DNA from 4 places in the Streptomyces sp. NPDC001530 genome. Region 1 is predicted to be linked to each of the others. Evidence: riboswitches for the same ligand, from Rfam matches in the RefSeq annotation. Region 1 holds a riboswitch; each other region holds the start of a gene.
What was found. A riboswitch is a leader RNA that binds a small molecule or an ion and turns the genes downstream of it on or off. The one in region 1 is predicted to bind cyclic di-AMP.

Region 1 (7,512 bases):
AAGGACTGGATCTTCAAGAAGGTCTACTCGTCGATGGACCGGGTCCTCGTGCACTCGGCGAGCTTCGGGTCGAACGCGCAGGCCATGGCGGCCGGTCTCGCCGTGCTGTCGGTCATGGAGAACGAGCAGATCGTCGCCAACGCGCGCGCCACGGGCGAGCAGCTCAAGTCCCGGCTCGCGGCGCTGACCGACAAATACGAGCTGCTGAGTGACGTACGCGGCCGGGGCCTGATGATCGGCATCGAGTTCGGGCGGCCCACCTCGCTGAAGCTGCGCAGCCGCTGGGCGATGCTGCAGGCCGCGCGCAAGGGCCTGTTCGCGCAGATGGTGGTCGTCCCTCTGCTGCAACGGCACCGCATCCTCACCCAGGTCTCCGGCGACCATCTGGAGGTGATCAAGCTGATCCCGCCGCTGATCATCGGCGAGCGGGACGTGGACCGCTTCGTCGAGGCCTTCACCGCCGTGATGGACGACGCGCACAGCGGGGGCGGGCTGATGTGGGACTTCGGGAAGACGCTGGTGAAGCAGGCGGTGGCGAACCGCTGAGGTTGCTCGTACTTTTTGCCTCTGGGGCAAGAAATTTGCCCTAGAGGTAATGTTCGGGCTCAATGGAAGGCATGAGCCCTGCCGAACCGGGGGAGACCGAGGAACCGTCCACCGAGCTTCCCGTCGTCGCACCCCAACTGCGTGAGCTGCGCCGTCGTGCCTCCCTGACCCTGGAGGCCGCGTCCCGCGCCGCCGGGCTCTCGCCCGCCCATCTCTCGCGCCTGGAAACCGGGCAGCGCCAGCCCTCGCTGCCGATGCTGCTCGCGCTCGCCCGTATCTACGGTACGACCGTTTCCGAACTGCTCGGCGAGACGGTCGCCGAACGTGACGCGATCGTGCGCGCCGCCGACATGGAGCCGACCGGTGCGGGCGGCTGGACGTACTGGCAGGCCGGTGCCCCGAGTCGGGGCATGCAGGCCCTGCGGGTGCACGTCCCGTACGGCTCGCAGGGCGACATCGTGCGCGTCCACCCCGGCGAGGAGTGGCTGTACGTCCTCCGGGGGCGGCTGCGGCTGCGCCTCGGGGACGCCGCGCACCTGCTCGCGCCGGGCGACAGCGCGCACTTCGACTCGCTCACCCCGCACCGCATCGCCGCCGCCGATCACGCCGGAGCCGAGCTCCTGTTTGTCCACACCCTGCTGCAGAGCCCCACCGCCGCGCTGTGCCTCGGCCCGGCGACGGGGCACCCGACCTCGGGAGAGACGTCATGACCGAACCCACGGAACCCGGCACGCGACGGTCCATGGAGGAGCGGTTCCCGCGCTCCCTGTGGATACGACTGATCATCTATATCGCCGTCGGCCACGTCTTCGCGGCCTTCATCTACCTACTGTTCACGCTGGGGGCGCAGAGCCACTAGATCCCCTTCGGGGCTCAGTCCAGCAGGCGCTCGCGCAGTCGCTCCCGCAGTTCGGGGGTGATCCGCAGCGCCTGCTCCAGGTAGGCGTCGACGCCGCCCCAGGTCTCCTCGATCGTCTCGAAGGCCGCCGTCAGGTATTCGGTGCGCGCGTCGAACAGCGGGCTGAGCAGCTCCATGACCTCCGGGGAGTAGGCGGAGGCGGAGCTGCTGCTGCGGTGCACCTTGTAGCGGCGGTGCGTGGCGTTGGACTCCAGGTAGTCGGCCACGATCGCGTCGCGCTCGACACCGAGGGCGAGGAGCGCCACAGCTATCGACAGGCCCGCGCGGTCCTTGCCCGCCGCACAGTGCATCAGCGCGGGCACGCTGTCGTCGGCCAGCGCGTGCAGCACCTGGGAGTGCTCGGTCGTGCGCTCCTTGATGATCGTGCGGTACGAGGTGATCATGCGGTGCGCGGCCTGGCCGTCCCCGAGGATCGAGCGCAGCTGGTCGATCTCGCCGTCGCGGACCATCTTCCAGAACTCGGCGCCGTCGGCCGGGTCGGTCAGCGGAAGATTCACGTTCCGCACGCCCGGCAGCTCGACGTCCGGGCCCTCCAGCTTCTGGTCCGAGGCATTGCGGAAGTCGAAGATCGTGTGCAGGCCCAGGGAGGCGAGGAACGCGGCGTCCTCCTCGGTGGCGTGCGCCAGGTGGCCGCTGCGGAACAGCTGCCCGTGCTGCACGCGCCGGCCGTCCACGGTGGGCAGGCCGCCCACGTCCCGGAAGTTGCGCACTCCGGCCAGCTCGGGCTCGGTCGACGGGACCTGCTGCGTCACTGGGGCTCCTCCCATTCGGCCGTCGGCGCTGCTCGGCTTCGCTGGGCGGCGCTAGTCGACGGGTTGCGCTCTCGACGATACGACATGGGTTCCTCGGGCAATGAGTTGTCCACAGGCGTTGCCTCCGAGGCGCCGAGCCATGATGATGTTGGGGCCTGATCGTACGTGTTCGAATCTGTGGGGGACTGATGATCGAGGTCGGCTCGGACGGTCGTACCTGGCTTCTCTCGGGGCCGATGAGCGGCTACGCACTACGGCTCACCGAACGCGACGAGCTGCTGCACCTGCATTGGGGCCCACGGGTCACGCTCGCCGACGCCGAGGCGCTCGCCGCCATGCCCGCGCCGCAGTACTGGCCCTTCGAATCCCCGCTCGACGGGCACGAGGAGTACCCGGTCGAGGGCGGCCCCCGCTTCGTCCGCCCCGCCCTCTCCGTGCGGACGGACGAGCGGCGCGGCACCGAGTGGCGCTTCGAGGAGTACCGGGCGGACGGTGACGAGCTGCGGTTGCGCTTCTCGGACTCCGGGCTCGGCATCACGCTGCACTACCGGATGCGCGGCGACGTCATCGAGCGCTGGGTCACCCTGGCCAACGAAGGCCCCGCCCTGGAGCTGCTGCGCGCCGACTCCGCGACCTGGACGCTGCCCGAGCGCGACGGCTGGCGGCTGTCCCAGCTGCACGGGCGATGGGCGGCAGAGTCCCGGCTCGTGCGCTCCGCCCTCACCTACGGTGAGAAGGTCATCGGCAGCCGGCGCGGGCACACCGGGCACCAGCATCTGCCGTGGGTCGCGCTCGACAGCGAGGCGACGGAGGAGAGCGGCGAGGTGTACGGGTGCGCGCTCGGCTGGTCGGGCTCGTGGCGGATCTCCGTGGCCCAACTGCCCGACGCGCGCGTACAGATCTCCGGCGGCGCGGGGTACGACGACTCCGGGCTGGTGCGCCTGGAGCCGGGGGAGTCGTTCACGACCCCCGTCTTCGCCGGACTGTGGAGCGACGGCGGCTTCGGCGGGGCGAGCCGGGCCTGGCACGCCTACCAGCGCGCGTACGTCATCCCGGACGCGGACCAGGACCGGCCGGTGCTGTTCAACTCCTGGGAGGCCACCACGTTCGACATCTCCGAGGACCAGCAGGGGGTGCTCGCGCGGCGGGCCGCCGCGATGGGGGTCGAGCTGTTCGTGGTCGACGACGGCTGGTTCGGGGCGCGGACCAGCGACCGGGCCGGGCTCGGCGACTGGACGCCCAACCCGGACCGTTTCCCGGGCGGGCTCAAGCCGCTCGGCGACTACGTGCACGCGCTGCGTATGCAATTCGGGATCTGGGTCGAGCCGGAAATGGTCAATCCGGACAGTGAGCTGTACCGCGCGCACCCGGACTGGGTGCAGTTCCAGCCGGGGCGAACCAGGACGGAGTACCGCAATCAGCTCGTACTGAACCTCGCCCGCCCGGACGTCCAGGAGTACCTGTGGGAGCAGCTCGACGGCCTGCTCTCCAGCGCCCCGATCGACTATGTGAAGTGGGACTTCAACCGCTGCTTCACGGACGCGGGTTGGCCCGGCGAGCGCTACCCGCAGAAGCTGTGGGTCGAGCACGTGGAGGCCTTGTACGCCCTCCTCGACCGGCTGCGGGCCGCGCACCCGGGAGTCGCCTTCGAGTCCTGCTCCGGCGGTGGCGGCCGCATCGATCTCGGGATCATGGCGCGTACGGACCAGGTGTGGACCTCCGACAACACCGACCCGCTCGACCGGCTCGCCATTCAGCACGGCTTCAGCCAGATCCACCCGGCCCGGGTCATGGCCGCCTGGGTCACGGACAGTCCGAACACGCAGCTCAACGGGCGAGTCAGCTCGCTGCGGTTCCGCTTCGTGAGCGCCATGGCCGGGGTGCTCGGCGTCGGCGGAGACCTGAGCGAGTGGAGTGAGGAGGAACTCGCCGAGGCGCGGGACTGGGTGGGGCTTTACAAAGAGATCCGGCCCGTCGTGCAGCGCGGCGACCTCTACCGGCTGCGACCCCCGGAGGGCGGGCTGAGCGCGGTGCAGTACGTCCACGGCGACGAGACCGTCGTCCTCGCCTGGCTCCAGGCCCAGCGTCACGGCGAGCCGGTCGCCCCGCTCCGGCTGCGTGGACTCGACCCGACACAAGCGTATGAGTGCCGCGAAACGGGCGAAGTGCACCGGGGTGCGGTGCTGCTGCATCACGGGATACGGACGGGGCTGCGCGGGGACCTTGATGCGACGGTTATCCGACTGCGTCGCATGTGACTGTTCTGTCCGAATTGGCGCCTTAATTCCAACTGGCCCTGGAATAAAGCGACGTGTGTGGACGTGCGTGAGGAGCGTCATATTCGTGACGATGCGTTGCGGTCCTCCTTTCTCAACCCGCCCGAATTCCAAGGCGGATTGAGAAGTCGGAAAGATCGTCAATCCACAGAGGGTGACGGGAATTCCGGCATGGATCAAGAAAGGCGCGCGTACAGAAAAGCCGCATGGTTGTCGACACGCTCTCATCTCGCTTACGTTCGCCCTCAATCCGGACGGACGCCCAATCCTGCCGCCGCCCGGAATTCGCTCACTCACCCGCACACGGCAGGAGCGGGGGACCCGCAGGTACCACGCCTGTTCCGGTCTCCGGAACGGCTAGGGGTATAGCCGTGCATGCGCACGGCCGGGCATCTCCAGCCCGCACCCGACAGCTCACCTCGCAGGCGCCGGAGAGGAATTCGTCATGCCCGCGAAGGGTAAGCACCGCCGTCCCAAGTCCCAGCGTTTCACCCGCTCGATCGCCGTGGCCGGAACCGGCGGCGCCGCGCTCGCGCTGCCTCTGATGGGAGCCACCGGCGCCCACGCCGCGACCCCGACCGCCGCTGTCGCGCAGACTGCCGAAAACCCCGCGAAGACCGCCGCCGCCGCTCCCACGGCCGCGAAAAAGGCGGCCGGGACCAAGACCTACCGGGTGAAGGCCGGTGACTATCTCTCGAAGATCGCTGACGAGCAGAACGTCACGGGTGGCTGGAAGAGGCTCTACTCCGACAACCGCTCGGCCATCGGCAGCGACCCGTCGCTGATCCACCCCGGCCTGAAGCTGACGCTCGGCAAGAAGGCCGCCTCGGGCGGAGCCACCCAGTCGTCGACCAAGACGACGCCCTCGGCCGCGAAGCCCGCCAAGACCACCACGACGGCCGCCAACACCGCGTCCGCCGGCAGCGGTTCCGGCTACACCCTGCCGGTCGCGGGCGCCACCGTCGGTACCGCCTACAAGGTGGCGGGCAGCATGTGGTCCAGCGGCTACCACACCGGCGTGGACTTCGTGGTCCCGACCGGCACCACGATCAAGGCCATCGCCTCGGGCACCGTCGTCTCGGCCGGCTGGGGCGGCGCCTACGGCAACCAGGTCGTCATCCGGCACGCCGACGGCCAGTACTCCCAGTACGCCCACATGTCCGCGCTCTCCGTCTCGGCGGGCCAGAGCGTGACCGAGGGCCAGCAGGTCGGCCTCTCCGGCGCGACCGGCAATGTCACCGGACCGCACCTGCACTTCGAGATCCGCACCACGCCGAACTACGGCTCGGACGTTGACCCGGTGGCGTACCTGCGTGCGCACGGTGTCGCCGTTGGCTGACCCCGCTTCCTGACTTCCTGCCCTTGACGGGCAGGACTCTCTGCCTCTCGAGGCAGGACAGCCGCCGAAGGCCGGACCCCATGATCCCCGGGGTCCGGCCTTCGGTGTTGCGTGAGCGACCCCTCCGGCACCCTCATGGGCGATCCACGAGCGGAACAGTGTCACAGCGATCCCCGCAAGCGCTTTCTATACTTTCGGAGGTCCCTGCTTCGCAACGTGGCCGTTCGGCTCGTCGCTCTCCTCGATCACCAGGGGTACGGAACGCTGTCGTCAACGGTCATGAGGAGAAGCCGAGTTCGGTGTGAGCGCCTGGTGGCACCGAGGCCCGGCGGGTGTCGAAGCCCGCGATCACCACGATCCCTCGTACGGATGGAGTCCCATGACGACCCGCAGAGTCTTTGGAACCCTGGCCGCCGGTGCCGCCCTGTCGGCGCTGCTCCCGGCCACCGCCGCGAGCGCCGCACCGACCCACCGCCGCGGACAGTTGATCGCCGCAGACGACTTCCGGCACGGCCTGGGCCAGTGGGCCACCGAGTTGCAGGACGGCGGCAAGGTCACGGCCTCGCGCGGTGTCCTGGAGATCGACGTACCGAGTGGCGCGACGGTCTGGTTCAAGCGCAAGCTCGAAGGGCCGTACGTCATCGAGTACACGGCCACACCCGTCTCCGCGGGCGGCGTCAACGACCGGGTCTCCGACCTGAACAACTTCTGGAACGCCGTCGACGTACGCTCCCCGGACGACCTCTTCGCCACGCCCCGGGACGGCACCCTCGCCGCATACGACTACCTCAAGACGTACTACGTCGGATACGGCGCCAACTCGAACACCACGACACGGCTGCGCCGCTACGTCGGTGAGGCCGGTGTCCGGCCGCTGATCTACGACTACACGGAGCCGCTGCTCACGGCGAACGAGCCGCACCGCGTCCGGATCGTCTCGGACGGCTCCGTCGTGCGATGGTGGAACAACGGGCGGTTGGTCTTCGACTACACCGACCCGGAGCCTTACACAAGTGGGCACTTCGCGTTCCGCACCGTGTGGAGCCACTTCCGGATCTCCGACTTCCGTGTGTGGCGGCTGTATCAACGTCCCTGATCAGGGGCTTATTCCGGGTTTGGACAACACTTGACGCGTGGCTTATCTCACCATCCGTCAACCCTTCCCTACGGTCGCGTAGCTCACATCCGAAGGTGAATCATGGCCCGATGTGGCAGACGATTCGAAGAGTGACAACAGATCAGTGATCGGGTCGTACGTGGCGGTGGGGGACAGCTTCACCGAGGGCGTCGGCGACCCCGGTCCTGACGGGGCCTTTGTCGGTTGGGCCGACCGGTTCGCGGTACTTCTCGCGGACCGGCGGCCCGAGGGCGACTTCAACTACACCAATCTCGCCGTGCGCGGCAAACTGCTCGACCAGATCGTCGAGGACCAGCTCCAGCGGGCCAAGGAGTTGGCGCCGGACCTGGTCTCCTTCTGTGCGGGCGGCAACGACATCATCCGGCCCGGCACCGACCCCGACGAGGTCGCGGAGCGCTTCGAGCGCGCGATCGCCGAACTCACCCCCGCCGTCGGCACCGTGATGGTGACCACCGGCTTCGACACCCGTGGCGTGCCCGTGCTGAAGCATCTGCGCGGCAAGATCGCCACGTACAACGGACATGTGCGGGCCATCGCCGACC
Region 2 (7,512 bases), on a different contig from region 1:
ACATGTACTGACTTGGGAAGGGGCAGGCATCCGTGTCCCGAAGAGCCGTCGAAGCCAAGCCCGCCGACCGGCCCCGCCCGGGTGACGACCACGCCTTCTTCGGCCAGGCCAGGGGCCTGTTCTTCGGCCAGACCAGGGGCTTGCTGCCCCTCTCCGGCCGGGAGGTCTGGGAGCGCTTCGCGTTCCTCGGCATTTTCGGCCTGATCCCGTACGTGACCGGCCGCCGTCACCCGGCCGGGCGCACACAAGCGGCGGAATGCGCCCTCGCCCCGGAAGCGACGCGCCGCGCCGTCCGCCTGATCGGCCTGGGCCTGCCGGCCGTCGCCGCCCTCCGGCTGCGCCGCACGATGCACCCGGTCCGCTGACGCCACTGGGGTGACGCTCATGCACATCCGTACGTCCTTCCCGTACGACACCACTCACGAGGACTTCTGGATCCCGCTCCTGGACGGCACCCGTCTGTACGCCCGCGTCTGGCGCCCGCTGACCGACGAACCCGTACCGGCGCTGCTCGAATACCTCCCGTACCGCCTGACCGACTGGACGGCGTCCCGCGACTGGCAACGTCACCCCTGGTACGCGGGCCACGGCTACGCCTCCGTCCGCGTGGACGTCCGCGGCCACGGGAACTCGGAGGGCATGCCGACGGACACGTACTCGGAGGTCGAGCCGGCCGACGGGGTGGAGGTCATCGACTGGCTCGCCGCCCAGCCCTGGTGCACCGGCAGGGTCGGCATGTTCGGCATCTCCTGGGGCGGCTTCACCTCCCTCCAGATCGCGGCCCTCGCGCCCGAGCCGCTCAAGGCGATCGTCACGGTCTGCTCGACGGACGATCGCTACGACAACGACACGCACTACATGGGAGGTTCCGTCCTCGCCGTCGACATGCACGCCTGGGCGGCCACCATGCTCGCCTTCGTCTCCCGCCCGCCGGATCCGGTGCACGTGGGCCAGGTGATGTGGCGGGACATGTGGGTGAGGCGCCTGCAGGCGGTGGACCCGTTCGTCCACACCTGGCTGTCCCACCAGACCCGGGACGCGTACTGGCGCCACGGCAGCGTCTGCGAGGACTACGGCACCATCCGGGCAGCGGTCCTGGCGGTCGGCGGCTGGCACGACCCGTACCGCGACACGGTGCTGCGGCTGGTCGAGAACCTGCCGCCCGAGCGCGTACGCGGCCTGATCGGCCCCTGGTCTCACCAGTACCCGGATCGGGGCCTGCCGCCCGGCCCGGCGATCGGCTTCCTCCAGGAGACCCTGCGCTGGTGGGACCACTGGCTCCGGGACACGGACACGGGGGTCATGTCGGAACCGCTCCTGCGCTCGTACGTGATGGACGCACACCCTCCGGCGACGGTGTACGACGTACTGCCGGGCCGCTGGGTGGCGGATGACGCCTGGCCCTCCCCCACAGTCACCCCCGTCTCGTACGCGCTCCAGGGCGCGCCGGTGCTGGTCCGCTCGCCCCAGCACACAGGGGTGGACGCGGGCCGCTTCCTCCCCTACGGAAACGACCCGGACCTGCCTCCGGACCAGCGGGAGGAGGACGCGCGATCGGCCTGCTTCGAGTTCGAAGTGCCGGAGGAGACCTGGGTGTTGGGCCGTCCGCGGGTCCGTCTGCGGCTGACGTCCTCGGTCCCCCGGGGCCAGGTGATCACCCGCCTCTGCGACGTGGCGCCCGACGGCGCCTCGACGCTCATCACCCGAGGTGCGCTGAACCTGTCAGCGCGCCACGGTCGTGACCAGGCGGTTCCCTGGAAACCGGGTACTACGGAGGACGTGGCTTTCGACCTGAACGGCATCGGTTACGCGTTCCCGCCTGGCCACCGCATCCGTCTCTCCCTCTCCTCTGCGTACTGGCCCTGGATCTGGCCCCAGCCGGGCTCGGAGGCCGGCTTCACCCTGGACCCGACGAGCAGCGTCCTCGAACTCCCCGTACGAGCAAGGGAGTCGGCGCCCGCTGTCGCCTTCGAGGAGCCGGAGGAGTCCGAGCCCCTGGGCGTGGTCGTCCCGGCGACGCTGGACGAACCCCGTCCGGAACGCCTGGTCGTCCGCGACGTGGCCGCCGGTACCTGGCGCCTGGAGGTCGCCCCCCGCTACGGCGGCACCCGCCTCTACCCGGACGGCCTCGAATTCACCGAGGACGCGCTGGAGACGTACACCATCAGCGACTCGGACCCGCTGTCGGCCCGCGCCCGTTCCACCTGGTCGGTCCGTCTGCACCGCCCGGACCTGGCCTGGGACGCGCGCGTCTCGACGACCTCCGAAATCACCTGCGACGCCTCGCACTTCATCACCTCCAACGAGGTGATCTGCAAGGACGGCGGCGAGGTGGTCTTCCACCGGACATGGGAGAAGAGAATCCCCCGAACGGCGGGCTAGAGACGCGGAGGCGTCGTAGGGGATTCTGAGGCCATGGCGCGGAGTGACAGGGAGCCACGGACCGGGGAATTCCTGATGGACCTCGACGAGGGCATGCTCGCTTACTTCCGCGAGATGGCCCACGAGATGGTCACGCGCTTCGGGATCTCACGCGCGGAGGCCGTGGCGAGGATCAACAGGGCATACAGGGGGCGGAAGTTCGAGCCGTATCCCGACCTGATGTGCCACGAACTCCCCGAATACTGGGGCTACGGCCTCTACTTCAAGCCCAACGCGGGCCGCCTCCCCGACGACGACCGCGACACGGACCTCTCCGTGTGGGAGGTGCGCCCGGCTCCCCCCAGGCACTCCCCCGCCTGGACACTCGAACCGTAATGCCCGAGTTGACCGCATTGCCGCTTTGATGGGCCTCGGGCGAGTGAGTTGGGTCACGCCCGAGTGATCCCGACATTCCACCCCACTTCTTCGATTCCCCCTTCGCGGAAGGCAAGTTGAGGATCACATTCCGGTACAATCGGGCAATTCATCCTCTCCTTTTCCAAGGTTAAAGCGGACTGAGCCATGAATTCGGGGCTTGTTCCCGACATGTGCTCTCGCATACGTTCGCCCCGATCCGGGCGGATCGCCGAATCCTGCCGCCGCCCGGAAACCCCACCCACCCACGCACGGCAGGAGCGGGGGACCCAGGTAAGCCGCCGTTCCGGACACCGGAGCGGCTCGGGGTGAAGCCGCGCCCACAGCGCGGCCGGGCACCTCCAGCCCGAACCCGACAGCTCACCTCGCAGGCGCCGGAGAGGAATGTCGCCATGCCCGGACGAGGCACGCACCGCCGTCCCAAGCCCAACGCCCTCACCCGCGGTCTGATCGCGGCGGGCACGAGCGGAGTCGCGCTCGCACTTCCCCTCGTGAGCGCGACCAGCGCACACGCCGCCCAGCCGACACAGGTGGCGCAGGTCACGAAGGCCGCCGCGGCCACGACTCTCGACGTCCAGCTCCTCACCTACAAGGTGGTCGCGGGCGACACCCTTTCCAAGATCGCGCAGAAGAACCCGACGAGCGGCGGCTGGAAGAAGCTGTACGAGGCCAACCGCGCGGTGATCGGCGCGAACCCGGCCGTGCTCAGCCCGGGCCTGACGCTGACGGTGGGCACGAAGACCATCAAGTCGAGCACGGCGTCCAAGGCGAGCACGGTCACCCCCGCCTCCGCCAAGACGTACACCAACAACCTCGACGGCTGGATCAAGCACTCCCTGGACATCATGGCCAAGGCGGGCATTCCGGGCACCTACAACGGCATCTACCGCAACGTCATGCGCGAGTCCTCGGGCAACCCCAGGGCCATCAACAACTGGGACTCCAACGCCGCCGCCGGCATCCCGTCCAAGGGTCTCCTCCAGGTCATCGACCCGACCTTCAAGGCCTACCACGTCCCCGGCACCGCGATGGACCCGTACGACCCGGTCGCCAACATCACCGCAGCCTGCAACTACGCGGCGGCGAAGTACGGCTCGATCGACAATGTGAACGGGGCGTACTGACCGGCCGTCGGTCCGGCCGGCCGGCTGTCCATCCAGCCGGTCGGCTGGCCATCAGGTCGGCCGGCTGTCTATCGGGCCTTCGGGCTAGTCGGCTGTCTATCGGCTTGGTCGGCTGTCCTTTGGGCCGGTCGGATGCCCAGCCGTCCGACTACCCCTCCACCAGGTACCGGTAGACGGTCGACTGCCGGGCCTGGAACCCAAGGCGTTCGTACAGCCGGTTCGCCGCCTGGCGATCCGGCCGAGAGGTGAGATCGACGGTCCGGGCGCCCGCTTCCCGGGCCAAGCGCAGAGCCTCCCGCGTCAACAGCGCCGCGACCCCCCGGCCACGCGCCGCGGTGTCCACGACCACGTCTTCGATACGACCGCGCAGCCCGGACGGCACAGGAAGCAGCACCAGGGTCAAGGTGCCGACGATCTCGCCTGCCGCCCGGGCGACCAGCACCGTGTTCGCATCGCAGGACACCATCCGGTCGACCGCCGCGCGGTCGAGGGGTTCGGCGGTCGAGGACAACTGCGGCAGCAACCGGCCGAAGGCATCGACGAGTTCCTGACTCGCTTCCCGGATGATCTCCACCTGAACGTCCATGCCGCGGAGCGTATCGGCCACCCCGAGAGGTTCCGGCGCCGCCGGGCCTAACGGGCCCGAAAGAGCCGCTCCAGCACCACCGCGACTCCGTCCTCCTCGTTCGACAGGGTCACCTCGTCGGCGACCGCCTTCAGTTCCGGGTGGGCGTTGGCCATGGCGACGCCGTGGGCGGCCCAGTCGAACATGGGGATGTCATTGGGCATGTCGCCGAAGGCGAGGGTGCTGGCGGGGGTGAGCCCGAGGTGAGCGGCGGCAAGGGCGAGGCCCGTCGCCTTGGTCACGCCGCATGGCTGGAGTTCGACGGTGCCCGGCCCCGACATGGTGACCGTCGCCAGCGAACCGACCACGCCCCGCGCCGCCGACGCCAACTCGTCGTCGGACAAGGACGGGTGACGGAGCAACACCTTGCTGATCGGCTCCGTCCAGAGGTCGTCGCGGCGGTGTACCCGTACCGCCGGAAGCGTCGGATGCGGCATCACATACCCCGGCTCGATGAGCGTGAGCCCGTCCACGCCGTCCTGGTCCACCGCCGCATAGAGCAGCCCGACCTCCGCCTCGATCTTGCCGAGCGCCGTCTCGGCCAACTCCCTGTCCAGGGTCACCGACCACAGCAGACGGTCCGCCCCGGCGTCGTACAGCTGCGCCCCCTGCCCGCACACCGCCAGCCCCTCGCCGCCGAGTTCGTCCAGGAGCGGTCGGACCCTCGGCGCCGGCCGTCCCGTCACCACCAGATGCTGGGCGCCCGCAGCCGTGGCTCTCGCCAACGCGGCGCGCGACCGGTCGGAGAGTGTGTCGTCGCCGCGCAGCAACGTCCCGTCCAGGTCAGTGGCGATGAGTGAATATGCAGTCGGAGCGGCCATGATCCGAAGAATACGGATCGAATGACTCATCGGCCCGGCGTGAACCGGACGACGTCCGGTATCCCGTCAGCAACTCCGTTCACCGCACGGCGATCTGGGCCCGCCACCTCGATAACCAGCGCGTACGACGCCCCTGTCGGGGCAAGCCGAAAGCCCCTGTTGGGTGCGCGACCGCACGTCGTCATGTTGACGGCCGGCTGTGCGCTGCCACTCCCCGTGCGTCCAACGGTGTTTCCCAGGTGGTGAGTTGTCTGGCCGGAGGCGCCAGGCAGACAGGCGCCTCCGGGGGCAGCGGCGAATGGAAGGGTGAAGTCGTGGGTGAAGTCCGCGAGTTGGGGGCTCACCCCGCGCGAGGGCGCCCCCCGGCCCCCGACTTACCCGTGCGCGGCCACCAAATGCTTGGCCAGCCGCGGTGAAGCGAACTCCGTCCCGCACACGAACCGCATCACCGGCCCGTACGAAGCCGCCGCCGGCAACCCCGTGAAGTACAGGCCGGGCACGGAGGACCGATACCCCGCGCCGAGTTTCGGCGTACCCCGGCTGACCGCCAGCTCGGTGCGGAGCTCGTGCCCGAGGAAGTCCATCGCGGCGATGTCGACGCGATAGCCGGTCGCGGCGATGACGTGGTCGGCGGAGAGCTCCTCGACCCGGCCGCCAAGGGTCTGCACGGCGAGGACGGGGTGGCCGTCGGTGGCCCCGGCGCTGACGATCCGGGAGACCTCGCGGACGTCGACCTTGCCCTCGAAACGGTCGCGCAGCCACCAGGCGCCGAGCGGACCGAGCACGCGGCGGACCAGGTAGTGCCGGGCCTGCGCGGGCAGATAGCGGTACGGCTGCGGGTAGTAGCTCAGCGCCCACAGCGACCAGGCACGGCCGAAGGGCGACTCGGGGCGGAACCTCGGCTGCTTCCACGGGGGCGCGCCGAACGCGACGGTACCCTTGCCGCGCGACACCACCCGCACCTGCGCCCCCGCCTCCGCCGCGAGCGCCGCCGTCTCCAGGGCGGACTGACCCGCGCCGACGACGATGAGCTCCTTGCCGGAGAACCGGCTCAGCTCGTGGTGCTGGGAGCTGTGGGAGACAGGGCCCGTGGGGGTGGGTCCGTCCGCCGCCGCGCCCGCGAGCTCGGCGGGCAGATGGGCGAGTCCGGACAGGCCGGTGGCCACCACGACCGCCCGCGCCGTGAACAACTCACCCGAGTCCAGCTTGAGTTCGAAGCCGCCAGAGTCACCGGAGTCGTCGGAGCCACCGGAGCCCGCGCGGCCGCCCTTTCGGTCGACCGACACGACCCGCACCCGCTCCAGTTCGGGCACGAGCCTCTGCTGGAACCACTCCCCGTACGCGATGAACGTCTCGACCGGGATGATGTCCTCGTCCGTGACCAACCGCGGTATCCCCGCCGCGTTGCAGTAGTCGAGGAGCGTGTGCCCGCGCTGCGGGGCGTCGATGGTGGACGCGGCCGGGGTCGACTTCAGGAGCATCCCCTCGGGCATGTGGTCGCGCCAGCTCACCATGGGCTCGCCGAAGACACGCACCGGGACACCGCGCGCCCGTAGATGGGCGGCGGTGGACAGGCCGAATGGCCCGGCACCGATGACTGCTACCGGATGAATCACGAAGTCCCTCCCCAGGACGTACTTCCGTCACTTCGTGGTCGTACAGGTCGAGCGGGTCGAACGAATGGGTGGAACGGGTCGCACTCGTCGTACGGGGGCTACTTACTGGTGCCGTTGCCGCGGCGGTTGGTCCGCCACAGCTGATACAGATGCTTCGCGCCCGGCCGCACGAAGCGCGCGAGCATCGTGAAGAACGGCCGCAGGTCGTCACCCGCGAGCCACGCCAGCTCCGTACCGCTCGCGCGAGCCGGCGCGTGCGGTGTCGTGTATCCGCTGCGCCGGTAGGCGAGCAGGGCCGGCAGGTCGATGTTCTCCACGATGTACCGGTGACCGGCGCGCTGTTCCCCCTCTGGAACGGTGCGTCCGGTCAGGTCCAGATGCGTGGCACGGACGACGTCGATCCCCGACTCGTTCTCGAAGAGCCGGAACTGCGCGCCCATCCGTGGGTTGAAGTCAAGGAGCTTGTACTGTCCGTCGCGCCGGTCGAAGCGCAGGTCGAGGTCGATGATTCCGCTGAAGCCGATCTGTTT
Region 3 (7,512 bases), on a different contig from region 1:
CGAGCGGCGCGCGGCGCGGGTCGCCGCCGGGCGCCCCGAGTACCCGCTGAAGGTCACCGTCAGCGGATCCGGCGACCTGGACCCGGCGGCGCAGTTCTGGCACACGGGCGGCGAGAAGGTCGTCTACACGACGGACAAGGGGGCGGCCAGGGCGGCCGATGCCCTGCGCGGGCTGGACGACGGGCTCGGCGTCGAGCTGGTGTCCACGGGGGCCGAACTCGACTGGCGGGTGCTGCTGGAACACCTCCATGACGTACGCGGTGTGCGCCGCCTCATGGTCGAAGGCGGCGGGCGGGTGCACACCCAGCTGATGCGCGAGGGGCTCGCGGACGAACTGCAGCTCGCCGTCGCGCCACTGTTCGTCGGCGAGCCGGACGCGCCGCGGCTCTTCGGGCCGGGGGCGTATCCCCCCGGGCGCATGCGGCTGGTGGAGACACGGCCCGTCGGGGACGTCGTCCTCATCCGGTACGTCCCCACCGCACCCGGCGCCGGGGCGCTCGCCTCCGCCGCGGACCGGCACTGGCTGGCGCTCGCGTGCGAGCTGGCGGAGCTGTGTCCGCCCTCGGAGACCGCGTTCAGCGTGGGCGCGGTGGTGGTGGCCGCCGACGGGACCGAACTGGCGCGGGGACACTCCCGTGAGGGCGGCGACTTTGTGGTCCATGCCGAGGAGGCGGCGCTCGCCAAGATCGACCCCGCCGATCCGCGCCTCGGCTCCGCCACGGTGTACAGCAGCCTGGAGCCCTGTGCCCGGCGGGCCTCGCGGCCGGCGCCGTGCGCCCGGCTGATCCTCGACGCGGGTGTGCGACGGGTGGTCACCGCGTGGCGTGAGCCCGACACGTTCGTCGCCGGGGCCGACGGGAACGCGCTCCTCGCGGCCGCGGGCGCCGACGTGGTCGTACTCCCGGAGTACGAGGAGCGGGCCAAGGCGCCCAATCGGCACCTTCTGGGATAAATCCCTTGCTTGGGAGTGCCTGTGGAGTGCCTGCGAAGTGTCTGCGCGGGGGTGCGTTTAAACGTGTGTGCTTTGGGTCCCGCGAATGGCGTACACTGGTTTCAACGACGCGGGGTGGAGCAGCTCGGTAGCTCGCTGGGCTCATAACCCAGAGGTCGCAGGTTCAAATCCTGTCCCCGCTACTGAAGGCCAAGGGCCGGAACTCGGATTCACGAGTTCCGGCCCTTGGTGTTTCCCGGCCGTCACCGCCCGGGTGCGACCGGGCGGTGACGGTGCTGTTGAGGGCCCCTGTCCAGCGTTCTTGATCGTTATCACCTGGGGTGATCGGACGGTGCCCCTCCGCATAACAACTGACGCACCGTTAGTTGAGTGGATGTTTATGAGGCGTGGTCAACTCGCCCGTTTTTCGCCGCTGGTGACCCGTAAGTCCTGGCCAAAAGCGTTAATGATCAGTCCGAACAGCTTGGAATCCGGTACCCGCGTCTATTAACGTTCGATAACGCAGCGCGGTCGTCCCAGCCGTCACAAGAGGCGGCTCCGTGCGCACGCGCCGAATCCCGCAAGGGAGCCGGGGAACCACCAACTTGGGGTGAATCGAGCGTCTTCCACGGTGGAACAAACCGTGGTTGACGCGCGTAGGAGACCTTCCTGCTCCGAACCCGTCAGCTAACCCGGTAGGCGAGAAGGAAGGAAAGGAGCGCGCCCACGTGGCGTCCAACCGGCCTGCCCAGCAAACCTCGTTCGCGCCGAACGACACCCAGCCCTTCGGCTACGCGTACGGCAACGACGAGGGTCCCTGGGAGGAGTGGAATCCCACCGAGGATTCCGTCCGTCCCGTTCGCGGCCGGCACCGCGTCAGCAAGCAGCGCGGCGGAGGACTCGCCCGCAGCTCCACGGTTCTCGGCGTAGGCGTCATCGCCGCTGTCGGCGCGGGCGGCATGGCCACCGCGGCGCCCGGCAAGCCTCCGGTGTCGATCTCGCTGCCCGACCTGTCGTCGGTCACCGACTCCGCCAAGGCCCTGATATCCGACGCCGAATCCAGCGCACCCAAGGGTTCCGCCACCCCGCTCACCAGCGCCGGTCTGACCAGCGCCGACGCCGCGCAGGGCAGCACGGACGCGGGCGAGGCCCTGCGCGCCCGCATCATGCAGCAGGCCGAGTCGCAGCAGGACCAGGTCGACAGCGCCGCCCAGGAGGCCGCCGAGGCCGCCGCCGCGAAGCAGGCCGTCGCGCTCGCCGCCAAGGAGCAGGACGAGGCAGAGGCCAAGGCCGCCGCCGCCAAGAAGAAGGCGGAGGAGGAGGCCAAGGCGAAGGCCGAGGCGGAGCGCCTCGCCGAACTCGCCAAGAGCTACTCGCTGCCCACCTCCTCGTACACGATCACGTCGACCTTCGGGCAGGCCGGCTCCATGTGGTCCTCGGGCTACCACACCGGCCTGGACTTCGCCGCGCCCACCGGCACGCTGCTCAAGGCGATCCACAGCGGCACCATCACGGAGGCGGGCTGGGCCGGCGCGTACGGTTACCGCACGATCCTCACCCTCGAGGACGGCACGGAGCTGTGGTACAACCACCAGTCGTCGATCGGAGTCAGCGTCGGGCAGAAGGTCACCACGGGTGACGTCATCGGGCGCGTGGGCGCGACCGGCAATGTCACCGGGCCGCATCTGCACCTGGAGGTCCACCCCGACGGCGGGGACGCGATCGACCCGATGGCGTGGCTGCGCAGCAAGGGCCTCACCCCCTGAGCCGACGCTCGCCTCGAACCCCTGAGCCAGCCGGCTCTCGCCCCAGCTCCTGAGCCGGCTCTCGGCTTCAGCCCCCTGAGTTGATGCTCGCCTCAAAGCGTTGAGTCGACGCTGGCCTCAACCCTCTGAGGCCGACTCTCTTCGAACCCGGCCCGGTTCTCTTCTGATCCCCGGCGGTCCTGACGACACCCCCCCGACGTCAGGGCTGCCGGTCAGGCGTTTGCGGAATTCATGAATCCGGTACGGCGTTGGATTCGACCATGACTTCTCTGCGCAAGCTCGGTTCCTCCGACCTCGAGGTCTTCCCGCTCTCCCTCGGCGGCAACGTCTTCGGCTGGACCGCCGATGAGGCCCAGTCCTTCGCTGTGCTCGACGCGTACACGGCCGTCGGCGGCAACTTCGTCGACACCGCCGACTCGTACTCGGCGTGGATCGAGGGCAACAAGGGCGGTGAGTCCGAGACCATCATCGGCAAGTGGCTCAAGGCCCGCGGCAACCGTTCGGACGTCGTGGTGGCCACCAAGGTCAGCCAGCACCCCGAGTACCCGGGGCTGTCCGGTGCCAACATCAAGGCCGCGGCCGACGCGTCCCTGCGCCGTCTGGACACCGATTACATCGACCTCTACTACACGCACTTCGACAAGCCGGAGGTGCCGGTCGAGGAGATCATCGGTGCGCTCGACGAGCTGGTGAAGGCGGGCAAGGTGCGGCACATCGCCGCCTCCAACATCTCGCCCGAGCGGCTCCAGGAGTCCCTGGAGTTCTCCGACCGCGAGGGCCTCGCGCGCTACGTCGCCCTTCAGCCGCACTACAACCTCGTCTCGCGCGACACCTACGAGGGCGCTCTTCGGGACGTCGCCTCACGCTCCGGCCTAGCGGCCGTCCCGTACTACGCCCTCGCGTCCGGGTTCCTCACCGGCAAGTACCGCCCGGGTGCGACGGTCGACAGTGCGCGTGCGCAGGGCGCCGGCAAGCACCTGGAGACGGAGCGTGGCCGGAAGGTCCTTGCCGCCCTCGACGAGGTCGCCCAGGCCCATGACGCCCCGATCGCCACGGTCGCCCTCGCCTGGCTCGCCGCCCAGCCGACGGTCGCGGCGCCGATCGCTTCCGCGCGGACCGTTGAGCAGCTGCCGGCGCTGCTCGGGGTGGCGGACCTGGCCCTTACGGCCGCGGAGCTGACGAAGCTGACGGAGGCGTCGGCGTAACCGCCGAGTGTTTTCGCCCCCGCCGCCCCTACCCATTCCCGTCCCTTGGGGGCTCCACCCCCAAACCCCCGCCAAGGGGCTCCGCCCCCTGGACCCCCATCGGCCTTGACGGCCTCGTCCTCATACGCCGGACGGGCTAAGGACTTTCCAGCGCCGGCCCGGGGGAAGTTTCAGCCCGTCCGGCGTTTGAGGACGAGCGCGAAGCGCGATACGGGAGTCTGGGGCGGAGCCCCAGGTACGGGACGGGTAGGGGCGGAGGGGGCGAAAAACTACGAGCGGTACGGGTTGTACGCGGGATACGGCGCCGCAGGCCCGTAGAGCCGGCCGGGCCCGTGCGGCTGGCCGGGCCCGGTCGGTTGGGCGGGCCCATACGGTTGGGCGTGGCTCACGTACCCGTACGCGGGCCACGGCTGCGGATACGCGAGCACCGGAGCCGTCGCCCGCGCGGCGTACGCCAGCGCCGGCCGAGCAACCTCCCGCCGCCGCCACAGCTCATCGAGCAACTCCCGCTCCCGTACGACGAAGTCGGCACCCGCCCGCCCCCGCCGCCCCCGGTGACGCAGGAACGCCAGCGAGGTCGCGTACGCCTCGTACTCCGCGACCGAGCGAGCCGCACCCTTCCCGAAGTGATGGCCGGCCCACTCGCGGGCGAGCCGCCGCGCCCGCATCGAGCCGAGGACGTACGGCTCCGTCGCGGTCAGCCACCCGGCGACGGCGTACGCGGGCAGTTCCGAGCGGATGGTGCGCAGCTCCCGCTGCCGGGTCCAGACGGCCAGCCAGGTGAGCAGCCCGAACGCGGGCACCATGAACGCCGCGTACACCGCGAAGAAACCGTACTCCCCGAAGTTCGACGAGCCGTTCCACGCGGAGTGCATGCCCATGGCGAGCAGCAGCCCGCCGAGGGGGAGCAGGACGCGGCGCAGATGCTGGCGCTCGGCGGACAGCGCGGCGATGCCGAAGCCGATGCCGGTCAGCACGGTGAACAGTGGGTGCGCGAAGGGCGACATCACCACGCGGACGAAGAAGGTCGCGGCGGTCACGGACGCGAGCCCGCGCTCGCCGCTGAGCTGGTCGGTGCCGAATGCGGTGCCGAGGTAGAGGATGTTCTCGGTGAACGCGAAGCCGGTGGCGGTGACCCCGGCTATCACCACCCCGTCGACGATCCCGGTGAAGTCCCGTCTGCGGAAGAGGAAGACCAGCAGGACGGCCGCCGCCTTCGCGGACTCCTCGACGATGGGCGCTATGACGGTCGCGCCGAGGGTGTTGGCGTGGGACGGATCCGCGGTCGCGGTCGCTATCCATCTGGTCGCGAAACTGTTCGCGACGATCGCGATGAGCGCGGCCGCGCAGGCTCCCCAGGCGAAGGAGAAGATCAGGTTCCGCCAGGGGCCGGGTTCGACCCGGTCCAGCCACCGGAAGGCGGCTATGAGGAGCGGCACGGGGAACACGGCGAGGCCGAGGCCCACCAGAAAGCCCTCGGTGCCGGTCTGTTCGCGGACGAGGGCGAGGATGACGAGCCCGGACATGGCGAGCAGGGTGATCAGCGCGCCGTACCGCACCCATCTGCGCTGCCACCAGTGGGCGTGCCGCAGCGGCGCACCGCCGGTGGGGCCGCTGGGGTGCGTCGGGTACGGGGGACAGGTGGCCACGGCTTTGACCCTAACGAGGAAGGGGCGCAGCCCGCGACGGCGCCTGGTGCCGCCCGGGGGGGTTCCCGAGAGCCGCCGAAGAGACGCCCGAGAGACTCCCGCGGGTTTCAGCGAGAGCCTCAGCGAGGCTTCAGCGCGGCAGCCTTGGCCGTCGCCGGACTGCTGGTCCGATTGCTGCCCGGGTGGTTGGTCCGGAGCTGCCCGGGTGGTTGGTCCGGTGCTAGCCGGGTGGTTGATCCGGTGCTACCGGATGGTTGGTTCGGTCACTGCTTCGCATGCTGGTCCGGGTGGTCTACGAGGTGCTGTACGCGCCGGAACAGCAGGTCGTTCACCACATGACCCTTGTCCAGTCCCTGGCCCTCGAAACGGGTCAGCGGCCGGAAGTCGGGACGTGGCGCGTAACCGCCGTCGGGCTGGGTGTTCTCGAAGTCCGGGTGCGCGTTCAGCACTTCGAGCATCTGTTCTGCGTATGGCTCCCAGTCGGTCGCGCAGTGCACGAGGGCGCCCGGCTTGAGGCGGGTCGCGACGAGGCTGAGGAACTCCGGCTGGATCAGCCGCCGCTTGTGGTGCCGCTTCTTGGGCCAGGGGTCGGGGAAATACACGCGCAGCCCGCTGAGGGACTCGGGCGGGAGCATCTCCCTGAGCAGGATGATCGCGTCGCCGTTGCCGACCCGGATGTTGGACAGTCCGCTCCGGTCGGCGAGATTGAGCAGGTTGCCCTGCCCCGGCGTGTGCACGTCGACGGCGAGGATCCCGGTCTCCGGGTCCTCGGCGGCCATCTGCGCGGTGGCCTCGCCCATCCCGAACCCGATCTCGAGCACGACGGGCAGGTCACTGCCGAACAACTCCGCCAGATCGATCGTCCGCTGCCCGTCGATGTCCAGCCCCCACTTGGGCCACAGCCGCTGCAGCGCGTCCGCCTGCCCGGCCGTCACCCGGCTCCGCCGCGGCTGAAAACTCCGGATCCGCCGCTCGAAGTGCGAACCGGCAGGGTCCGCCTTCGGTCCGTCGGGGAACCGGGGCTCCCCCTTGGCACGGGTGTGACGCAGCGAGGCCCCGGCCGGGGAGGCGAGCTGCGGCTCTTCGACGGAGTCAGGGAAGTCAGACACAGTGGGGTCGATTTTACGGCGGTTTCTTCGCCCCTCCGCCCCTACCCATCCCATACCTGGGGGGGTCCGCCCCCCCAGACCCCGTATCGCGCCTCGCGCTCGTCCTCAAACGCCGGACGGGCTGAAAAATCAGTCCCTCCGGCGTTTGAGGAGCGGGGTCCGGGGCGGAGAAACCTCACGCCCGCGCCAGCGCGGCCAGCGCCCTGCGGGCAACCTCTCTGCCAATCGGCAGCGAAGCCGTAGCGGCGGGCGAAGGCGCGTTGAGTACGTGCACCGTCCGCGGCCCCTCCCGGATCAGGAAGTCGTCCACCAGCGTGCCGTCACGCAGGACGGCCTGCGCACGAACCCCGGCCGGGGCAGGCAACAGGTCGTCCGGCGTCACCGCCGGCAGCAGCCGCCGCACCGCCGAGGTGAACGCCGGCTTCGACAGCGACCGCCGCAGCTCCCCGGTCCCGTACCGCCAGTGACGCCGAGCGATCCGCCAGGATCCGGGCCAGGCCAGCGTCGCGCCCAGCTCCCGGGGGCGGACGACCCCCCACCCGTACCCTTCGCGCGCCAGCGCAGGCACCGCGTTGGGCCCGATGTGCACATCCCCGTCGATCCCCCGGGTGAGATGCACCCCGAGGAAGGGGAAGGCGGGGTCCGGCACCGGATAGACGAGCCCGTGCACCAGCTCGGGTCGCGCCAGCGAGTAGTACTCACCCCGGAAGGGCACGATCCGCATTCCGGGGTCGTCCCCGGCGAGCCGCGCGATCTCGTCGCAGTGCAGCCCCGCGCAATTGACCAGCACGCGCCCGCGGACGACTGCACCGTCGGCCGTACGGACGGCGGCGCCGAGGCCGGGGCGCCGGT
Region 4 (7,512 bases), on a different contig from region 1:
AGCCCGTCCGCCCGCTATGTCCTGCCCGAGTTCACCGAACGGACCAGCACGGGGCACCGGACCCTGGATCCGTACTCGAAGCTGCTCGACGAGCGGATCGTGTTCCTCGGGACGCCGATCGACGACACGTCGGCGAACGATGTGATGGCGCAGTTCATGCACCTCGAGTACCTGGCACCGGACCGGGACATCTCGCTGTACATCAACTCCCCCGGCGGCTCCTTCAGCGCGATGTCGGCGGTCTACGACACGATGCAGTTCGTCACCTGTGACGTGGAGACCGTCTGCCTGGGACAGGCGGCGTCCGCCGCGGCCGTCCTGCTGGCCGGGGGCACCCCGGGCAAGCGGTTCGCGCTGCCGGGTGCGCGCGTACTCATCCACCAACCGTCGATCCCCGAACCGATCCAGGGTCAGGCGAGCGATCTGGCCATCCAGGCAGAGGAGTTGACGCGCACCCGCAGGCTGCTGGAGGAGATGCTCGCACGGCACACGGGGCAGAGCCCGGAGCAAGTCGCCGCGGACATCGAGCGGGACAAGATCCTGGACGCGCCGGGGGCGCTGGCGTACGGACTGATCGACCGGATCATCCCGAGCCGCAAGGCCTCGCGCACCGCGCCCGGCGCGAGGTGACCGCCCGATGATCCCCGATCTGCCGCCACTGCCCGCGCTCACGCGCGCCGAGGCCGAGTTGATCGACCGTTACCTCGACGTGGTCGATCTGCTCGGCCGCATCAACCCGGCCCGCCCCGGGGACACCTATCGCGGTCTGAGGGCCGCTCAGGCGCTGGTCGGCAAGGCGACGGCGCTGCGTGACGCCCTCGCGCTGATGCACCAGCGGGGCGAGAGCGAGGTGCACGCCCCGACTCTGGCCCAGGCCCTGCGCGTCCTCGACGGCGAGCGGCGGGCGGCCCGGGTCACCCTGCCGCCCGCCTCCGACAGTTGACGCACGGACACCCGGGCCGCGGCACGCCGCCGAACCGGCGAAGTGTCCGGCCCGGGTTTCAAACGGACCAGATGGCGTACCCCCTGATGGAGTAGTCGCGGGTCCTTTCGAGAGCGCGGATAAGTTGCGCAACGCGCGTAGCGCAGAGGCGGAATCAAGTGTTCCGATGCTGGTACGAGCGTCGTCGGCACCCTCAACACCCCCTCGAACGGAGGGGTGTCCACCCGAACGGGTGAGTGGTGAGTAACCCCACAAACCACCGATTCCGCTCGGATTTTCCGACCCACATGCGTGAAGATCCCTTCCGACGACAAGCCCCCGCCGCAGCGGCGGGGCGGTCCGGGCGGACGCCGAGTCCTGCCGCCGCCCGGATGTCCGGTCGACAGATGTGGATCGGCAGGAGTGGAGGACCCAGCACGACGGGCCGCCGGAGAGATCCGGGCGGTCCTTGGGGTGAAGCCGCAGTACGCGGCCGGGCTACTTCGCCAGCCCGAATCCGACAGGTCATCCTTCACAGGCGGCTGACGAAGGGTTGCGCATGACTGCGCTCAATCGTGTCCCGTCGCTGTGGACCAGGGCCGGTACGGCCTCGGCCCTCACCATCGCCGCCGTGGGCGGCACCCTCGTGGTCCCGGGCGTCGCAACCGACGCCGAGGCGGCCACTCTCGCGACGAAGGCACTTCAGGTCGCGGCCTCCAAGAAGGGCTCCCCGTACCAGTGGGGCGCCACGGGGCCACGCCGCTTCGACTGCTCCGGACTCACGCTCTACTCGTACAAGAAGGCGGGCAAGAAACTGCCTCGTACGGCCGCGGCGCAGTACAACAAGACGCACCACATCTCCGCCTCGCACCGCAAGGCCGGAGACCTCGTGTTCTTCCACTCGGGCCGGAACGTGTACCACGTCGGCATCTACGCCGGGAAGGGAAAGATCTGGCACTCCCCGAAGACCGGGGAGGTCGTGAAGCTCCAGAAGATCTGGACGAAGAGCGTCTGGTACGGCCGGGTCAGCTGACCTGCCCGAGGGGGTGACGGCGCACGCCGCCGTCACCCCCTCGGGGCGTGAAAGCGGGCGGAACCGGTTACTCGTGCACCATGGCCGAGCAACCTCCCCTCGCGGCACGCCACGAGACGCCCCTCGAACGCGCCGACCGCAATTTCGCGGAACTGCTCCAGGAGCTGCGCGTCACCCAGACCGGGGTGCAGATCCTCTTCGCCTTCCTGCTGACCCTGGCCTTCACGCAGCGCTTCCCGTCCCTCGACTCCGTGCAGCGCGCCACCTACGTCATCACGCTGCTGCTCTCGATGCTGGCCGCGGCCCTGTTCACGGCCCCGGCCGCGCTGCACCGCGCGCTGTTCCAGCAGAACGTGAAGCCCGTCATCGTGCGGGTGTCCTCCCGGCTGGCCCACATCGGTCTGTACGTGCTGATGCTGGCGTTCAGCGGATCGGTACTCCTCGTCGTGGACGTGACGCTGGGGCGCGGCGCCGGAATCGCGGCGGGAGCGAGCACGCTGGCCGTCTGTCTCGCGCTGTGGAGCGTCCTGCCCCGGCTGGTGGATCACGTCAGATCCGCAGAGGCTCGAGCAGAAGCACCAGGCCGAGAACCGTGAGCGCACCGCCGGTGACCGCCTCCACGGCCCGGGCGGCACGCGGCCTGCGCAGCCACCGGCCGAGCCGGTCCACCAGCAGCGCCACCGCGGGGAACCACACCAGGGCGAGGACGACCACGATCAGCGCCAGCAGCAGGGTCCGCGGCATCGCGGGGCTGCCCGCCGGCACGAACTGCGGCAGCAGGCTGAGGAAGGTGATCGGCGCCTTCGGATTGAGCGCGTTGGTGACGAAGCCCTGTCGCAACGGGCGCGCGCCGGACCCCGCCACGTCGGCCACCGCCTCGCGCGGCCGTCCGAGCGACCGCAGCGTCCGTACGCCGAGGTACAGCACATAGGCGCCGCCGAGCAGCTGCAGCGCCGGGAACAGCGCGGGTACGGCGGTGAGGACCGCGGCGACCCCGGCGACGGCGAGCGCCGTGTGCAGGAGCAGCCCGCCGGTGATGCCGAGCGCGCACGCGACTCCGGCCCGGCGCGAGACCAGGGCGTTGCGTACGACGACGGTGAAGTCCGCGCCCGGCATGGCGACCATGCCCGCGGCGACCCCCGTGAAGGCGATGAGCTGTGCGTCCATGAGCACCAGGCTGCCCGTAAAGGGCCTGTAGCGGGTATGTCGAATATTCTGGGTGGGTCTAAAGCAATGGTTTAGACCCTGAGGGCCCCAGGGACCCTCAGGGCCCCGCAGACCCAGGAGAGGCACGATGTACGACCCGACGCGGCTCGCGGCGCTGGTGGCGGTCGCCGAGGCGGGGTCGATCACCCGCGCCGCCGAGCGACTCGGCTACACCCCGCCCGCGCTCTCCCAGCAGCTGGCGAAGCTGGAGCGGGAGGCGGGCGCGACCCTGCTGGTGCGGTCGTATCGCGGGGCGCGGCTGACGGACGCGGGCGAGCTGCTCGTGACGCGGGCCCGCCGGGTCCTCGACGAGATGGAGCGGGCCCGGCACGAACTGGCGCGCCTGGCCGGCCTGTCGGGCGGCACGCTACGGCTCGGAACCTTCCAGACGGCGGGCATCCATCTGCTGCCGCCCGTCCTCAGCGCCTTTCGCCGGGCCCACCCGGACGTGGAGCTCGCGGTTGCCAACTACGAGCCTCCGGAGGGCATTTCGGCGGTCGCGGCGGGTGAGGTGGACCTGGCCCTGACGCACACCTACGAGCCCGCGGCGCCCGTACCGCTCCCGTCGTCCGTGAGCGTGGAGCCGGTCCTGGTCGAGGAGTTGGTGCTGGTGACCGCTCCCGGGCATGTCCTCGCGGGCGGCTCGGCGCGGCTGCCGCTGACCGAGCTCGCCGGGCAGCCGCTGATCAGCATGGCCCCGGACCATCCGCCCCGGCAGGGCGTGGAGGCCGCGCTCGCCCGGGCCGGGGCCACCCCATCGGTGCTGGTCGAGACCCCGGGGTACGCCCTGGTGTGCGCGCTGGTCAGCGCCGGGCTCGGGGTCGCGGTCGTACCGGAGATGGTGGCCGCGACGGCGGCGACGCCGGTGGGGACGCGGCTACTGGAACCGGGAGATCTGCGCCGTACGATCTCGGTCGTCCACCGGAGCGACGAGGCGGCCCCCGCGGCCGATGTCTTCCGGGCCCTGCTGCGCGGCGCCTTCGGACGGGCCGCGCAGCACAACTAGGCCGCGTCGCGGGACTCTTGTGGTCCGCAGAACCGAACGGCTCGCTTCCCTACGGCTCTTGCGGCCCCCCGGCCGCCACCACCGGCTGGACCGGTGCCGTCCACGGCAGTTCGATGGAGACCGTCTTGCCGCCCTCCCGGGTGGGCCGGACGGTGAGTCTGCCGCCGCACTCGGCGGTCAGCCAGCGGATGATCACCATGCCGCGGCCGTTGTCCTGTTGGACGGCCGCGGGCAGCCGTTTCGGAAAGCGCGGGTGGCTGTCGGTGACGCCGAGACGCAGCTGTTCGTCTCGGTCGAGCCGTACGTCCACCGTAAAGGTGGGCGACTGCCCGAACGTGTGCTGGACGGCGTTGGTGGCTAGTTCGGACACGATCAGGCGTACGGAGTCCGCGACTTCGGAGTCGCACGGCAGGCCCCATTCGGCCAGCACGTCGACGACGAATTTCCGGGCCGCGGAGACCGAGGCGGGATCGCTCGGCAGAGTGACGGATGCTTCCTGGTGGTCTGCCATGGCGACGTCGTCCCTTTCCCACGGGACCGGAGTCCGACACGGAGCGGATGGTTCGAGTACGGTCCCGGACTGGTGCTTCGCGCCAGACTGCCATTACCGGGCCGGTCACGGGTGCGATCCACCAAGTTATGCATATATCTGTCGCTCGAAGCGGTGAACTCTGCGACGGCAGACCGTATTTGGGCGGCTCGGAAGGAGTAAGGAGTACGGCCATGCAGCACGGTCCCGCGGTGCGCCGCCGCAAACTCGGTGCCGAACTGCGCGCGCTGCGCGCCGATGCGGGCCTCACGAGTGGTGAGGCGGCCCGCCTGCTGGGCTGGCATCAGTCGAAAGTGAGCCGGATCGAGACCGGCACGAGCGGGGTGAAGCCGGCGGACGTAGCACGACTGCTGGACGCGTATGCCGTGGAGGATCCCGAATTACGAGATCTCCTGGTCGTGTTGGCGGGCTCCGAAGGCAACGGACGGCACCATTGGTGGCACGCCTATCGCGGGGTGCTGCCTCCGACGTACCGCGACTTCATCAGCCTGGAGTCGCAGGCCAGTGGGATGCGGACGCTGGAGACCTCCGTCGTGCCAGGGCTGCTGCAGACGCCCGAGTACGCCCGTGCGGTGACGCGGGCCGCCGTGGACGGGCTGGAGGACGGCAAGCTCGACGCGCTCGTCGAAGTGCGCCTCGCCCGCCAGGACGTGCTGCGTTCGCATCCCCCGCTGGAACTGAGCGCGGTCCTGGACGAGGCGGTGTTACGACGGGAGGTCGGCGGACCGGAGGTCATGGCACGTCAGCTGAACCGGCTACGGGAGGCCGCCACCCTGCCTCAAGTGCGGCTTCAAGTCCTGCCGTTCGCCGCCGGAGCACACATCGGAGTCACCGGGCCTTTCGTTATCTTTTCATTTCCGAACACAACTGATCTGGATGTGGTTGTTCTCGACCACTTGACGAGTAGCCTCTACCTCGAACGGAAAGAAGACCTTCAGGCCTACAGCGAGGCCTTCAACGCCCTTCAGTTCCACGCCCTTTCGCCCGAGGCCTCGTTGGACTACATCGCCGGGATAGCTGACGGCGCGTAAGGAGGCACCATGTCAGCACTGGCTCGGAACGTACCTTCCAGTACCTCACTGCACGATGTGCGATGGCTGCGCAGCAGCCGCAGTACGGGAATGAACAACTGCGTCGAGACGGCGCGCCCCGGCCCGGGACCCTGGTCCGGACTGGTGGCCGTGCGTGATTCCAAGAACATGGCAGGCCCCGCCCTGCTCTTCGCTCCTGCCGCCTGGGAGGGATTCATCGCCGCACTGAGCTGACCGCCGAACCGCTACCCCTTCACCGCGTCCGACCGATCACACCTACGGCGTGCTCGATCTGCTCCTCGGTGAGGTCCGCGCGGGCGGTCAGCCTCAGCCGTGAGATGCCGTCGGGCACGGACGGGGGACGGAAGCAGCCGACGGCGAGTCCCGCCTCACGGCAGTCGGCCGCCCACCGCACGGCCCGTTCGGGGGAGGGCGCGCGCACGGATACGACGGCGGCGTCCGGCCGTACCGCCTCCAGCCCCTCGGCCGTCAGGCGGGTGTGCAGTGCCGTCGCCACCGCGCGCGCCCGTCCGGCACGCTCCGGCTCGCGGCGCAGCAGCCTGAGCGCCGCGAGGGCCGCGCCCGCCGCCGCGGGCGCGAGACCGGTGTCGAAGATGAACGTGCGCGCCGCGTTGACCAGGTGGTCGATGACCGGGGCGGGGCCGAGGACGGCGCCGCCCTGGCTGCCGAACGACTTCGAGAGTGTGACGGTCACGACGACGTCCGCGTCGCCCGCGAGCCCCGCCGCGTGCGGAGCGCCCCTGCCACCGTCGCCCAGGACGCCGAGCCCGTGGGCGTCGTCGACGATCAGTCCTGCGCCGTACTCCCGGCAGGCGAGGGCGATTTCGGACAGCGGCGCCGCGTCCCCGTCCACCGAGAAGACCGTGTCGGAGACGGCGACGGCGGGTCCCTGATGGGTGCCGAGCGCCTTGCGCACGGCGTCGGGGTCGGCGTGCCCGACGACCTGCGTGGTGCCGCGGGCCAGCCGGCAGCCGTCGATCAGCGAGGCGTGGTTGCCCGCGTCCGAGACGACGAGCGAGCCGTGCGGCGCGAGCGCGGTGACGGCGGCGAGATTGGCCGCGTATCCGGAGGAGAAGACGAGCGCGGACTCGAAGCCACAGAAGTCGGCCAGCTCGCGTTCCAGCTCGCCGTGCAGTTCCGTGGTGCCAGTGACGAGCCGGGAACCGGTCGCGCCGCCACCCCACCGTCGCGCCGCGTCCGCCGCGGCCCCAGTGATCTCCGGATGGCGGGCGAGACCGAGGTAGTCGTTGCTCGCGAGATCGAGGAGCGGCGAGTCGGCGGGACGCGGACGCAGGGTGCGGACGAGTCCGGCCCGGCGGCGCGCCCGCGCCTGCTCGTCGATCCAGCCGAACGCCATGTGTCCTCCGGGCCGTAGTGGCGGGTGTGCCGTAGTGGCGGGTGTGTTGTAGTGCGGGTGTTTTGTAGGCAGTGCACAGACCCTAGCGGCCGGGCCAGCCGCCCAGGATGTGGCAATACCCACACGTCGAACCGTCTCTGTTGTGCAAACTCTCCTTGGCCGAGAGCGGTCGCATAGGCCAGGATCGGACCTCATGGACCTGCTGAACACGCTGGTGGACAAGGGGCTTCGGCGCGAGCTGCCGACCCGGGACGAAGCTCTGGCCGTGCTGGCCACCTCCGACGACGACGTGCTCGACGTGGTGGCCGCGGCCGGCAAGGTACGCCGGCACTGGTTCGGCCGACGGGTGAAACTCAACTACCTCGTCAACCTCAAGTCGGGCCTGT

Region 2: linked by a shared signal. The riboswitch ahead of ACFY0T_RS10855 (transglycosylase SLT domain-containing protein) and the one ahead of ACFY0T_RS19155 (peptidoglycan DD-metalloendopeptidase family protein) in region 1 are both predicted to bind cyclic di-AMP.
Region 3: linked by a shared signal. The riboswitch ahead of ACFY0T_RS26185 (M23 family metallopeptidase) and the one ahead of ACFY0T_RS19155 (peptidoglycan DD-metalloendopeptidase family protein) in region 1 are both predicted to bind cyclic di-AMP.
Region 4: linked by a shared signal. The riboswitch ahead of ACFY0T_RS21835 (C40 family peptidase) and the one ahead of ACFY0T_RS19155 (peptidoglycan DD-metalloendopeptidase family protein) in region 1 are both predicted to bind cyclic di-AMP.

The regions. Positions count from the first base shown of each region.
Region 1 is NZ_JBIAVS010000008.1:423,185-430,696, forward strand. It holds gene ACFY0T_RS19130 (aspartate aminotransferase family protein) at 1-546, shown strand, start outside; gene ACFY0T_RS19135 (helix-turn-helix domain-containing protein) at 618-1,256, shown strand; gene ACFY0T_RS19140 (DUF6126 family protein) at 1,289-1,405, shown strand; gene ACFY0T_RS19145 (tyrosine-protein phosphatase) at 1,420-2,217, opposite strand; gene ACFY0T_RS19150 (alpha-galactosidase) at 2,406-4,475, shown strand; cyclic di-AMP (ydaO/yuaA leader) riboswitch at 4,770-4,934, shown strand; gene ACFY0T_RS19155 (peptidoglycan DD-metalloendopeptidase family protein) at 4,939-5,832, shown strand; gene ACFY0T_RS19160 (DUF6250 domain-containing protein) at 6,212-6,928, shown strand; gene ACFY0T_RS19165 (SGNH/GDSL hydrolase family protein) at 7,074-7,512, shown strand, end outside.
Region 2 is NZ_JBIAVS010000005.1:74,465-81,976, reverse strand. It holds gene ACFY0T_RS10870 (hypothetical protein) at 33-365, shown strand; gene ACFY0T_RS10865 (CocE/NonD family hydrolase) at 385-2,382, shown strand; gene ACFY0T_RS10860 (hypothetical protein) at 2,458-2,757, shown strand; cyclic di-AMP (ydaO/yuaA leader) riboswitch at 3,029-3,185, shown strand; gene ACFY0T_RS10855 (transglycosylase SLT domain-containing protein) at 3,189-3,920, shown strand; gene ACFY0T_RS10850 (GNAT family N-acetyltransferase) at 4,069-4,506, opposite strand; gene ACFY0T_RS10845 (Cof-type HAD-IIB family hydrolase) at 4,554-5,366, opposite strand; gene ACFY0T_RS10840 (FAD-dependent oxidoreductase) at 5,741-6,982, opposite strand; gene ACFY0T_RS10835 (ATP-grasp domain-containing protein) at 7,081-7,512, opposite strand, start outside.
Region 3 is NZ_JBIAVS010000012.1:325,044-332,555, forward strand. It holds gene ACFY0T_RS26175 (dihydrofolate reductase family protein) at 1-952, shown strand, start outside; tRNA gene ACFY0T_RS26180 (tRNA-Met) at 1,061-1,134, shown strand; cyclic di-AMP (ydaO/yuaA leader) riboswitch at 1,491-1,648, shown strand; gene ACFY0T_RS26185 (M23 family metallopeptidase) at 1,660-2,697, shown strand; gene ACFY0T_RS26190 (aldo/keto reductase) at 2,958-3,902, shown strand; gene ACFY0T_RS26195 (PrsW family intramembrane metalloprotease) at 4,172-5,551, opposite strand; gene trmB (tRNA (guanosine(46)-N7)-methyltransferase TrmB) at 5,815-6,660, opposite strand; gene lhgO (L-2-hydroxyglutarate oxidase) at 6,836-7,512, opposite strand, start outside.
Region 4 is NZ_JBIAVS010000010.1:182,573-190,084, forward strand. It holds gene ACFY0T_RS21825 (ATP-dependent Clp protease proteolytic subunit) at 1-630, shown strand, start outside; gene ACFY0T_RS21830 (hypothetical protein) at 638-943, shown strand; cyclic di-AMP (ydaO/yuaA leader) riboswitch at 1,314-1,479, shown strand; gene ACFY0T_RS21835 (C40 family peptidase) at 1,482-1,955, shown strand; gene ACFY0T_RS21840 (DUF6328 family protein) at 2,036-2,551, shown strand; gene ACFY0T_RS21845 (LysE family translocator) at 2,505-3,122, opposite strand; gene ACFY0T_RS21850 (LysR family transcriptional regulator) at 3,250-4,167, shown strand; gene ACFY0T_RS21855 (ATP-binding protein) at 4,217-4,678, opposite strand; gene ACFY0T_RS21860 (helix-turn-helix domain-containing protein) at 4,891-5,748, shown strand; gene ACFY0T_RS21865 (DUF397 domain-containing protein) at 5,758-5,982, shown strand; gene ACFY0T_RS21870 (8-amino-7-oxononanoate synthase) at 6,002-7,126, opposite strand; gene bioB (biotin synthase BioB) at 7,320-7,512, shown strand, end outside.